Regions from separate parts of the Heyndrickxia vini genome, predicted to be linked through region 1. Evidence: riboswitches for the same ligand, from Rfam matches in the RefSeq annotation. Region 1 holds a riboswitch; each other region holds the start of a gene.

Evidence for each region. Region 1 has a riboswitch for thiamine pyrophosphate ahead of thiT (energy-coupled thiamine transporter ThiT). Riboswitches for the same ligand answer to the same signal wherever they lie in the genome.
Region 2: another riboswitch for thiamine pyrophosphate. It lies ahead of I5776_RS19505 (YkoF family thiamine/hydroxymethylpyrimidine-binding protein); the one in region 1 lies ahead of thiT (energy-coupled thiamine transporter ThiT).
Region 3: another riboswitch for thiamine pyrophosphate. It lies ahead of thiD (bifunctional hydroxymethylpyrimidine kinase/phosphomethylpyrimidine kinase); the one in region 1 lies ahead of thiT (energy-coupled thiamine transporter ThiT).

The regions. Positions count from the first base shown of each region.
Region 1 is NZ_CP065425.1:2,953,393-2,956,676, forward strand. It holds gene I5776_RS14800 (transglycosylase domain-containing protein) at 1-154, opposite strand, end outside; gene I5776_RS14805 (universal stress protein) at 346-861, shown strand; gene thiT (energy-coupled thiamine transporter ThiT) at 894-1,469, opposite strand; TPP riboswitch at 1,607-1,711, opposite strand; gene I5776_RS14815 (ATP-binding protein) at 1,932-3,038, shown strand; gene I5776_RS14820 (LSm family protein) at 3,223-3,284, opposite strand, start outside.
Region 2 is NZ_CP065425.1:3,935,734-3,939,017, reverse strand. It holds gene I5776_RS19510 (amino acid permease) at 1-986, opposite strand, end outside; TPP riboswitch at 1,442-1,552, shown strand; gene I5776_RS19505 (YkoF family thiamine/hydroxymethylpyrimidine-binding protein) at 1,648-2,241, shown strand; gene I5776_RS19500 (ECF transporter S component) at 2,256-2,834, shown strand; gene I5776_RS19495 (ABC transporter ATP-binding protein) at 2,831-3,284, shown strand, end outside.
Region 3 is NZ_CP065425.1:2,107,695-2,110,978, forward strand. It holds gene thiE (thiamine phosphate synthase) at 1-264, opposite strand, end outside; gene thiM (hydroxyethylthiazole kinase) at 254-1,063, opposite strand; gene thiD (bifunctional hydroxymethylpyrimidine kinase/phosphomethylpyrimidine kinase) at 1,080-1,886, opposite strand; TPP riboswitch at 2,002-2,102, opposite strand; TPP riboswitch at 2,163-2,265, opposite strand; RNA gene ssrS (6S RNA) at 2,414-2,609, opposite strand; gene I5776_RS10625 (hypothetical protein) at 2,671-2,859, opposite strand; gene I5776_RS10630 (ABC transporter permease) at 2,945-3,284, opposite strand, start outside.

The sequences.
Region 1 (3,284 bases):
TCAAAGACTCAACATTAGCCGTAGCTGCAAAATATCCAAAAAAGGCAAGAAACGCTAATAGGGTTACTGAGCCTACTAGAATAATTATTTGATTCATATGTGCCTTTTTCCAAAATTTCTTTACAGCTTCACGAAATCGCTGTAACCATTCCATACTTTTCCCTGCTTTCAATTAGTAAAAATTAATACACCTATTTCTAACGTAAAGCATATTATTTTAGATTAGAAAAATCAATGAAAATTAATTTACTTTGTAATAATTTTGTAATATAAAGCATTTATTTGAGTGTTAATTGCAATGTATAAAGGGTATATAGTAAGTAATTTAAAGAGGAGCTGATAAATATGTATCATCATATTTTAGTTTGCTTTGATAACTCAGACGGTAGTAGAAAAGCATTAGAAATTGCGGCAAATTTATATTTATTAAATCCAAACTGTCAATTAAGTGTTGTTCAAGTAATAAACGGAACTTCCCATTCCATCGATACGCCACTGCCGGAAGATAGCTTGGGTAAGTCTGGATATACTGCTATCCCACGTTCAGATGGTGGTGTCTATGCCACACACCTTCCCCCTGAACATTCGATTCAAGAAAATACAAAACACTTTATACAAGATGATGAACCCGATCTTCATGCGGAAGTTGATGAGATTTTACAACCTAAAGGGATATCCTTTCATTTTGATACGCTTTATGGAAAGACTTCCGAGAATATATGCGAATACTCGGAGTCAAATCAAATAGATTTAATTGTCGTTGGTCAGAGTGAAGAAGGGATTTTCAAGCGGATTTTTCTTGGAAGTACTGAGGAAAATATTATTAAAAATACTACCAGAGACGTTCTAGTTGTGAAATAAAAGGTACCTAACTACTAGGTACCCCCTTTTCTTTATTTTTTTATTTGGACAAGCCTTGGGGCAATAAACAAAATCATAATGACAAGTACCGAGCTTAAGACAAAATTGATCGACATATACGTTCCGTTATAAATCAATGAATATAATGCAACCGGTTGCCCTTTAGGTGCATACGATCCGAAAAAGACAATTCCTGTGTAGAAATGGGCAAGGAAACGTAATAAACTACCGAGAAAAACACCAAAAACAGTGTATGTAATCCATCTTCCAGTATTTCCGTTTTCAATAGATGTTTTGATTTTCTTTGCAAAAACACCTGCGAAACCAATCACTGTAAAGGCGACAAAATAGTCGACAATTCCTTGAACTGGATGATAAAACACAGAAAATCCTGTTACGACCTGCAGAACACCTAATATAAATCCAGTTAGCAGCCCGCCTTTTAAGCCCCAGCGATAGGCCATTAAAAAGATCGGTATCATAGCTAATGAAACCGAACCACCTTCAGGCCAAATAGCTTTACAAATAAGTGCTGAAACAAGATCAAGCAAGTAAGCAAGAGCTCCTAGAACAGCTACTTCTACTAAAAACAAAGTTTTTTTATTCATGTTATATTCCCTTCCTTTCTTTTCGTCTGAAGAGTGACTATGCAAAAGCGTGGAGGGAATGTAAAAACAACCGTATTGCGTTTTTTACACAAAAAAAGCAATACAGGACGGTTTAAGGAAATCGCTGCATTGCTTTCTATTCCATCAAACCACAGTCCCTGCGCTAGCATTATCTAACAGGTTCATAGGGTCAGAACTCATACGTTCACTCTCAGCCGATTTAGGCTCCCCTTGTGGGAAAATATTTATTTAATAATACTAATTAACTATACTATTTTTTAAAAGCATTGACAACAAATATATCCATATTCTTAACGATAATATATATGTTCGTTTATTATTATTTTATGAGATTATAAGGACATTTATATAACTTTAACTTGGTATTGTTTAAATATTTTGATATATTTTAAATAAAGAAATTTTTGCTAATTACTATTCTGAAGAAAGTGAGGTGAGAAAGTGATACCGCTTAGACAAGATATCGTTGCATTTTTTGATAGAAATATTGATAAAATTGTTGTGATTTGGAATGAACAATTGTTAAACTCCAAGTCAAATCCTTTAAATTCCAAGTTTTTCAATAAAGATATATGCCATGATTTTTTTATTCAATCATTGTCAATATCAAAGGAGAATTTGGAACACTTTTTAAAATCCCTTGCATCTAATTTTGCTAAAGAAAAACTTGATCAAAATGTCGATTTAGGTGAGCTTACTTATAATTTAAGTATAGGTAAATCCATTATTACTAAATTTTTATATAATGATTATTTAAATTTGAACGATGTACACGCCTACATTGATAAGATTAATTATGCTTTTGATAAATTATTATTTTATGTTGTTACATATTATTCCAATGTTAAAGATCAAATCATTGATAAGAAAAATGAATACATAAACACGACACATCATGAACGTCTAACACTTCTAGGGCAAATGACATCCAGCTTTGTTCATGAATTTCGTAATCCGTTAACTTCCATTCACGGATTTGTGCAATTATTACGTTCCGAAAATCCACAATTACCTTATTTGGATATTATTTCTAATGAACTTGAGCAATTAAAATTTAGTATCTCACAATTTCTTATGCTATCAAAAAAAGAAATTGTGTCGAGTGAAATGACCTCTTTTTCATTAAATGATTTAATTGAAGAAGTCTTATCCTTTTTGTATCCTCGTATTTTAGAAGTAAATGTTGATATCCAAAAACATTATTTACATGAAATTAGTATACAAGGCTTTAAAGATGAAATAAGACAGGTACTTATTAATATTATTTTTAATGCAGTTGATGTACTTAAAAGAGTGGAGAATCCGATTATCCAAATTGAATTAGATATAACAGAAACCTCTGTCATTATTGATATCAGCAATAATGGACCAAAGATACCCGAAGCAATGGTCGATACGATTTTTGAGCCCTTTGTTACAACAAAAAAAAGTGGAACAGGACTCGGTTTGTATGTTTCCAAAAATACAATTGAAAAACACGGTGGAACTTTAACTTGTCAATCTAACGATGATTGGACTATTTTTACAATTATTTTCCCATTATTATAAAAAATATTGAATAAAGCGCATCCACCTTGTTCATCGACGTAAAAACTAGAAGGACTTTGACTGAGATAAAGAAAACACTGGCGATGTAAGGCGAATCGATGTTGACTTATCGTAGGGAAAGTCTTGAAGTTTAAGTCAAAAGACTCCCTTTTAATAAAGGGAGTCTTTTTCAAGTGGCAACGTCCTACCAGAAAAACCAAGGAAGAATCGCTAATCCAGCTATGGCACCAAGTGCGACACCCCAGC
Region 2 (3,284 bases), 980 kb from region 1:
TTTCCAAAAAACTTAGGAGCTTGTCCTTCTTTTGCCATAGCAAATAAAATTCTTGTAGATGCATAAAGACTTGAGTTTCCGGCAGACAATACTGCCGTTAAGATGACTGCATTCATTAACGATGCGGCGAATGCGAGCCCAGCCTTTTTGAACACTAACGTAAATGGACTGACCATGATGTCTTCACTTTGTAGGCTTTCAGTTGTATAAGGAATAATTAAGCCTATAACTAGAATTGCAAGTACATAAAATAAAAGAATTCTCCAAAATACACTTTTGATGGCTTTTGGTACATTTTCTCTCGGATTTTCACTTTCGCCTGCAGCTACACCGACAATTTCTGTTCCTTGAAAAGAAAATCCTGCGGTAAGAAACACTCCGATAACTGCAAGTAAACCACCATGAAAGGGTGCGTCACCAATTGTGAAGTTTTTAAAGCCAATGGCGTCACCTTTCATTATACCTAATATCATTAAAATACCTACAATAATGAAAATAATGATGGTAGCTACTTTAATGAAAGAGAACCAATATTCGCCTTCTCCGTATCCTTTAACAGAAAGAATATTCAATCCGAAAATAATCAGGATAAAAAGGCCACTCCATAACCAAGATGGGCTATCTGGGAACCAAAATTTCATGACTAATGTTGATGCGGAAAGTTCCGCCGCAAGTGTGATTGCCCAGCTGTACCAATAGTTCCACCCTAATGCAAATCCAAGTGCGGGATCGATAAAGCGGGTAGCATAGGTGCTAAATGCCCCACTTGTTGGCATGAAAGAAGCAAGTTCACCAAGGCTCGTCATAATAAAATACACCATGACACCAATTATCAAATAGGCAAGCAATGCGCCGCCAGGTCCTGCTTGATAAATAGCAGATCCACTTCCAAGAAATAGCCCGGTTCCAATTGAACCACCTAATGAAATCATCGTTAAATGCCGTGCTTTTAAACTCCGTTGTAAGCCACCATTTTGATTTTCCATCTATATAAACCCTCCGTATTCCATTCATACCCTTAAATTAACCATATTTAAACAAATGGCTTTGTTAAAGTTCAATGTTAATTATGGCGCCTTGTTGATTGGAGCGGAAGGTGCGAGACTCCTGCGGGAAAAACGGTATACGGGAGACCCCGCAGCGCGATAAGCGTCGAGGAGGCTCCCGAACCGCCCGCGGAAAGCGAGCACCTGCAGCGGAAATCAACATCGAATAAAACCAATGGATATTTATAAATAAAAAGTTATATTAATAACTATATAAAGATATCATAAACCGAAAAGATTGAAAATAGAAAGCTGTATATTTTACCATGTGGATGAATTAAATTGCATGTACAATATTTTTTTAGAATAGTTATTGAATAAATGATTACAAAGTATCTTTACATACGATTATCTCTCATGTATGATTAGGGCGAATAATAAAACTGCATATGACCTATCTACACTAGGGGTGCTGAAAAAGCTGAGATGTGAACGTGGAAGTGCGTTCCGATCCCTTATTACCCGATCTAGATAATACTAGCGTGGGGAAGTGTAGTAGTATTGGTGTAAGATCATTCATTGATTTGCATCTTTTCGTATACTACTGCATCTTCCTAGAGATGCAGTTTTTTTATTCTCCAAAAAAGAGAGGAGAATGGTTATGACAGAAGTATGTGGAACAAGTAGAATTGTAGGTTTTCGTTTTTCCCTTTATCCGATGGCGGATAATTTTGTAGATATAATTTTATCTACGCTTCAACAAGTTGACACCTCTAAAGTATGGGTAAAAACAGATGATATTAGTACAGTGATTCGCGGAAAAATGGATCATGTTTTTGACGTAGCAAAAACGATCTATTTAATTGCGGCAAATACTAAAAAACATGTTGTATTGAATGGAACATTTTCAATAGGATGCCCGGGAGATTCAGATGGAGATGTGTATATGTCTGAGGACGATGTTCGGATGAATGAAGACAGAGTAAAAAATATTCATATTGAAGCACCTACACAGTTTGCGTTATATCCAATGAATAATGAAAACTATATGCAAATCATTGCAGATGTTGTGGAAATTGCCAAACAACAAAACACATTTACTGCTGGAATTCACTATGCCAGCAGATTGGACGGGGATGCGCACGATGTGTTTACAACACTTGAGCGGGCCTTTCATTACTCACAGGAAAAAGTTAAGCATGTAACAATGACAGTGAATATTTCGGCGAATAGTCCTTCGACTAAGAAGAAATAGGGGAGGGAAAAATGATGTCTAAATGGAGTCTGCGTGAAATTGTTGTGATGTCAGTGTTAGGGATTGTCTTTGCCATCGTATATTTATTATTTACCCAAGTAGGGAATATTTTTTTTGGGTTAGTTGGACCGATCGGGTATGAACCGATATTTGGGATATGGTTCATCGTTTCTATCATTGTTGCCAATATTATTCGCAAGCCGGGTGCAGCTATTTTGTCGGAAACGATTGCAGCATTTGTGGAAATCTTAATAGGAAATGCGGTTGGTCCAAGACTATTAATCTCTGGAATGATCCAAGGTTTAGGTGCTGAGGTAGTGTTTGCCGCAACTGGCTGGAAGCGTTATTCAACATGGGTGTTAATGCTTGCTGGAGTTGGCTCGGCTCTATTTAGTTTTGCATGGGGATATTTTATCTCGGGATTCGCAACGCTATCCACATCATATGTTTTATCCATGCTGGCGATACGAATGGTTTCTGGTGCGCTCCTTGCAGGATTATTAGGTAAATATATAAGTGAAGGATTGGCACAAACAGGAGTGCTTAATGGAATGCCATTAGGCAAAGAGATAAAAAAGAGAAAAGTGGCATGATTGAAATGGAGATACGGGAACCCTTATTAGAAGTTAGGAATCTTTCAGTATCTTATGAGGAGCAATCGATTATAAACAATATCTCCTTTTCCATAAATAAAGGTGAAAAACTTCTATTATTAGGACCAAGTGGCTCCGGGAAAAGTTCGTTAGCACTTTGTTTAAACGGGCTGATTCCAAATTCAATTGAAGGGGACAGAACGGGAAGTATTAAATATGTAGGGAAAGAGATTCAATCTTATGAACCGGGGCAATTAAGCAGCCGAATTGGCGTAGTATTTCAAGATCCGGATTCCCAATTTTGTATGCTCACTGTAGAGGATGAAATCGCATTTGGCTTAGAAAATATAAAAATACCTAAAGAAGAAATGAAACAAAAAATAGAATGGTCGCTTTCATTAGTTGGTTTAGAAGAGTATAAAAAAGCTTATATTTCTACTTTATCAGGCG
Region 3 (3,284 bases), 850 kb from region 1:
ATCGTTTTGACCAACATGGATGCCATCAGCCCCTACCGCTAACGCAATATCAACACGATCATTTATGATTAAAGGCACTTGATAGCTTTTTAACAACGCTTTTAGATGTATTGCTTTTTTATAAAATGCGAGTCCATCGGTGTCCTTTTCACGAAGTTGAACGATCGTCACTCCACCTTGTACAGCTTCTTCAACAATTGATAAAAGTTCGCCTATTGGAGTTCGTTCATCGGTAACTAAATAAAGATTGTAATTAACATTCACGTATTTGCACCTCTTTAGCAAGAATTTCCTCGTTCATTCGAAAGATTTCATCCATCAGCTTTAATTTATATGTTCCAATTCCCTCGTTTATTTCCAAGTGTTGTGTTGCACGCTCTCCCGAAAGAGACATAATTGACATTCCGGTTATGGCAGCTTCTAAATGATCAGATGCGACGGCAGATATACTTCCTATGAGTGAAGTAGACATACATCCCGTTCCAGTTATTCTTGTTAACTTTTCATCTCCATTTGATAGGAAATAGTTCTTACTTCCGTTGGATACGACGTCTACTTTGCCGCTTATGCCAACAACACATTGGAATGCATTGGCAGCTTGCTGAGCTATTTCAATCGATGGTACAGATCCTTCACCCGCGTCGACTCCTTTTGTTCCACCTGTACCACCAATTAATGTATGTATTTCACTGCTATTCCCACGGATGATTGCCATCTTTACTTTTTCTAATAGTTCCATAGATCGTTCTGTTCGATAAGTTGTTGCGCCAACACCGACAGGATCCAATACAACTGGAATTCCTTTTTTATTAGCAGCGATTCCCGCATGCAGCATGGATTCGAAAACAAGATCATGAATCGTTCCTAAGTTGATAATTAAGGCATCAGCTAGATGAATCATCTCTTCTACCTCTTTCATTTCGGTCGCCATTACTGGTGAAGCTCCGATTGCTAGTGTGACATTAGCACAATCATTTATAGTTACGACATTTGTCATATGGTGAATAAGTGGTTTTTTTTCTTTAACTAATGTCAATAACCGTGTCATTTTTGAAATTTCCATTGGAAAACCTCCACTATTATTTGTCTACTAGTCCAGCACGCTCATATAATTGGAAGAAATGGTTTGTTGGACCATGTCCATTACCTATTTCAAGGCTATGTTCAATAGCTACCGTAATATAATCTTTTGCCTTTTTAACTGCGCTCAATAGCGTTTCTTCCTGAGCTATAAAAGCCGCGATCGCTGAAGATAACGTACACCCTGTTCCATGAACATTTTTCGTATGAATTCTTTTCCCGTATAGCCATGTAAATTGATTTCCGTCAAAAAATAAATCATTAGGATCTCCTTCTAAATGGCCACCTTTTAATAAAACATTTTTAGCACCAAGTTCCTTTAATTTGAGGCAAGCGTGATACATGTCTTCAATCGTACAAATTCTACTATCTGTTAAACATTCAGCTTCAGGTATATTAGGTGTAATTAGTGTGACAATTGGCAGCAATTTTTCTTTTAACGCTTCAATCGCATTTTGCTGCAATAAATGGTGACCACCTTTCGATATCATTACTGGATCAAGGATGATATGCTGCGGATGATACGTAATTAATTCCTTTGCAACTACGGTAACATTCTCTTCCGTTCCGAGCATTCCAATTTTAACTGCATCAACCGGAATGTCATTGAAAATAGCAGATATTTGATCACGGATCATTTGTGAATCAATCATTTGCACAGATTTTACTTCCGTTGTGTTTTGGGCAGTAACTGCGGTAATAACCGACATTCCAAACACACCTAAGGAAGAAAATGTTTTAATATCTGCTTGTATCCCAGCTCCACCTCCTGAATCAGATCCTGCGATTGTAAGTGCTGTTTTCATGAACGATTCCTCCAAACGTTTGATTTTTGTTAGGAAGCTCTTCTTTTTCCTACAAAAAAGCCGCTTTCCACAATAGAAAGCGGCAATAACTGAACTGTAACTAGAATATACAGAATAGCTATTTAGACCGCTTCCCTACGCCGGCATAATCCGGATCAGGTACAAAGGGTTTCAATCAATGATATCTCTCAGCCTATGGCTCCCCTAGCAGAAAAAATTATGAAATTGTACACAAAAAAGCCCATCGTAAGTTTTTAGATGGGCAGAATTGAATTATTTCTCATACTCCCACTTCCTTACGCCAGCATAAACTGGATCAAGTTCAAAGGGTCCAGAACATCTCTGTCTCAGTCTTATTTAGACTCCCCTAGTGAAAAACTATTCATTTAAGTATATGTTAGCATAAATTAGATGAAAAGAAAGAGTATTTTTGCATATTTAACATTTGGTTATTAGTAATATTCTAAACACTATTCTTTGCACAAAAAAATCAGCTCCCGACTGGAAACTGATTTATGAGTTGTCAATTAAGGGCCGCCTTTGCCGTATGAGTAGTAAGAAAGTTTTAAACCACCACTCCTCAAAGTGGGTGTTTGCAGAAACGTTCTTGCTTGTCTTCCATGCCATATAGGCGAAAGCTTGTCATTCCAGTTTCAATATAAAACTCCCTGTTACAGCTTAAAGGTTAAAACTTTATTATCAATACGTACAATGCAGCTTGTATTGTTATATTACTTTATTATAATTATTTTTTCAAGTGAAATGATTTCCTGGAATAATAAAACTACCTCCAAAAAATACCTATTAAAACAATCGCACCTAATAAGATCCCCCCAATTTGTCCGACAAGACCTGTTGACAATGCCGGACGACTTTTTTGATCTTTTAATATTTCTACCTGTGCAGATAACTGATTTACTTGATTTCGCAGTTCTTGAATTTCATATTTTAATTGTTCATTTTCTTGTGTCATGTAAAATCCCCCTAATTTTTATGCTATCATGTCATTTTTATGAATGCATGTGCAATAATATTTTGAAATTATTGAGGGTGGTTGTCTAAATCCACTGACTTGTTTTATATCTTCGGTTATAATGTTTTTTCAATCCAACGGCTAAAAGTTGAAATGATACAATCGCAAACAGTAAGCATACTAATGGAATGAAAAGAACGAAATGGTTTCCCCACAAATTATCCCTTGCCTGTCCTACTAAACCCGCCCATTCTTTCGTAATTGAATGATATAAAGTTGGTGAGGTTTCTAGCTTCGTTCCCCCTATAAAAATATTGAATAATGCTAATTGTCCCATCACAGTGATCGCTGTAACAATTTCAAGAACAAATAATATGACAATATCCTCTTTTAAATGCGGAATGATATGATTATTAATGATTCCC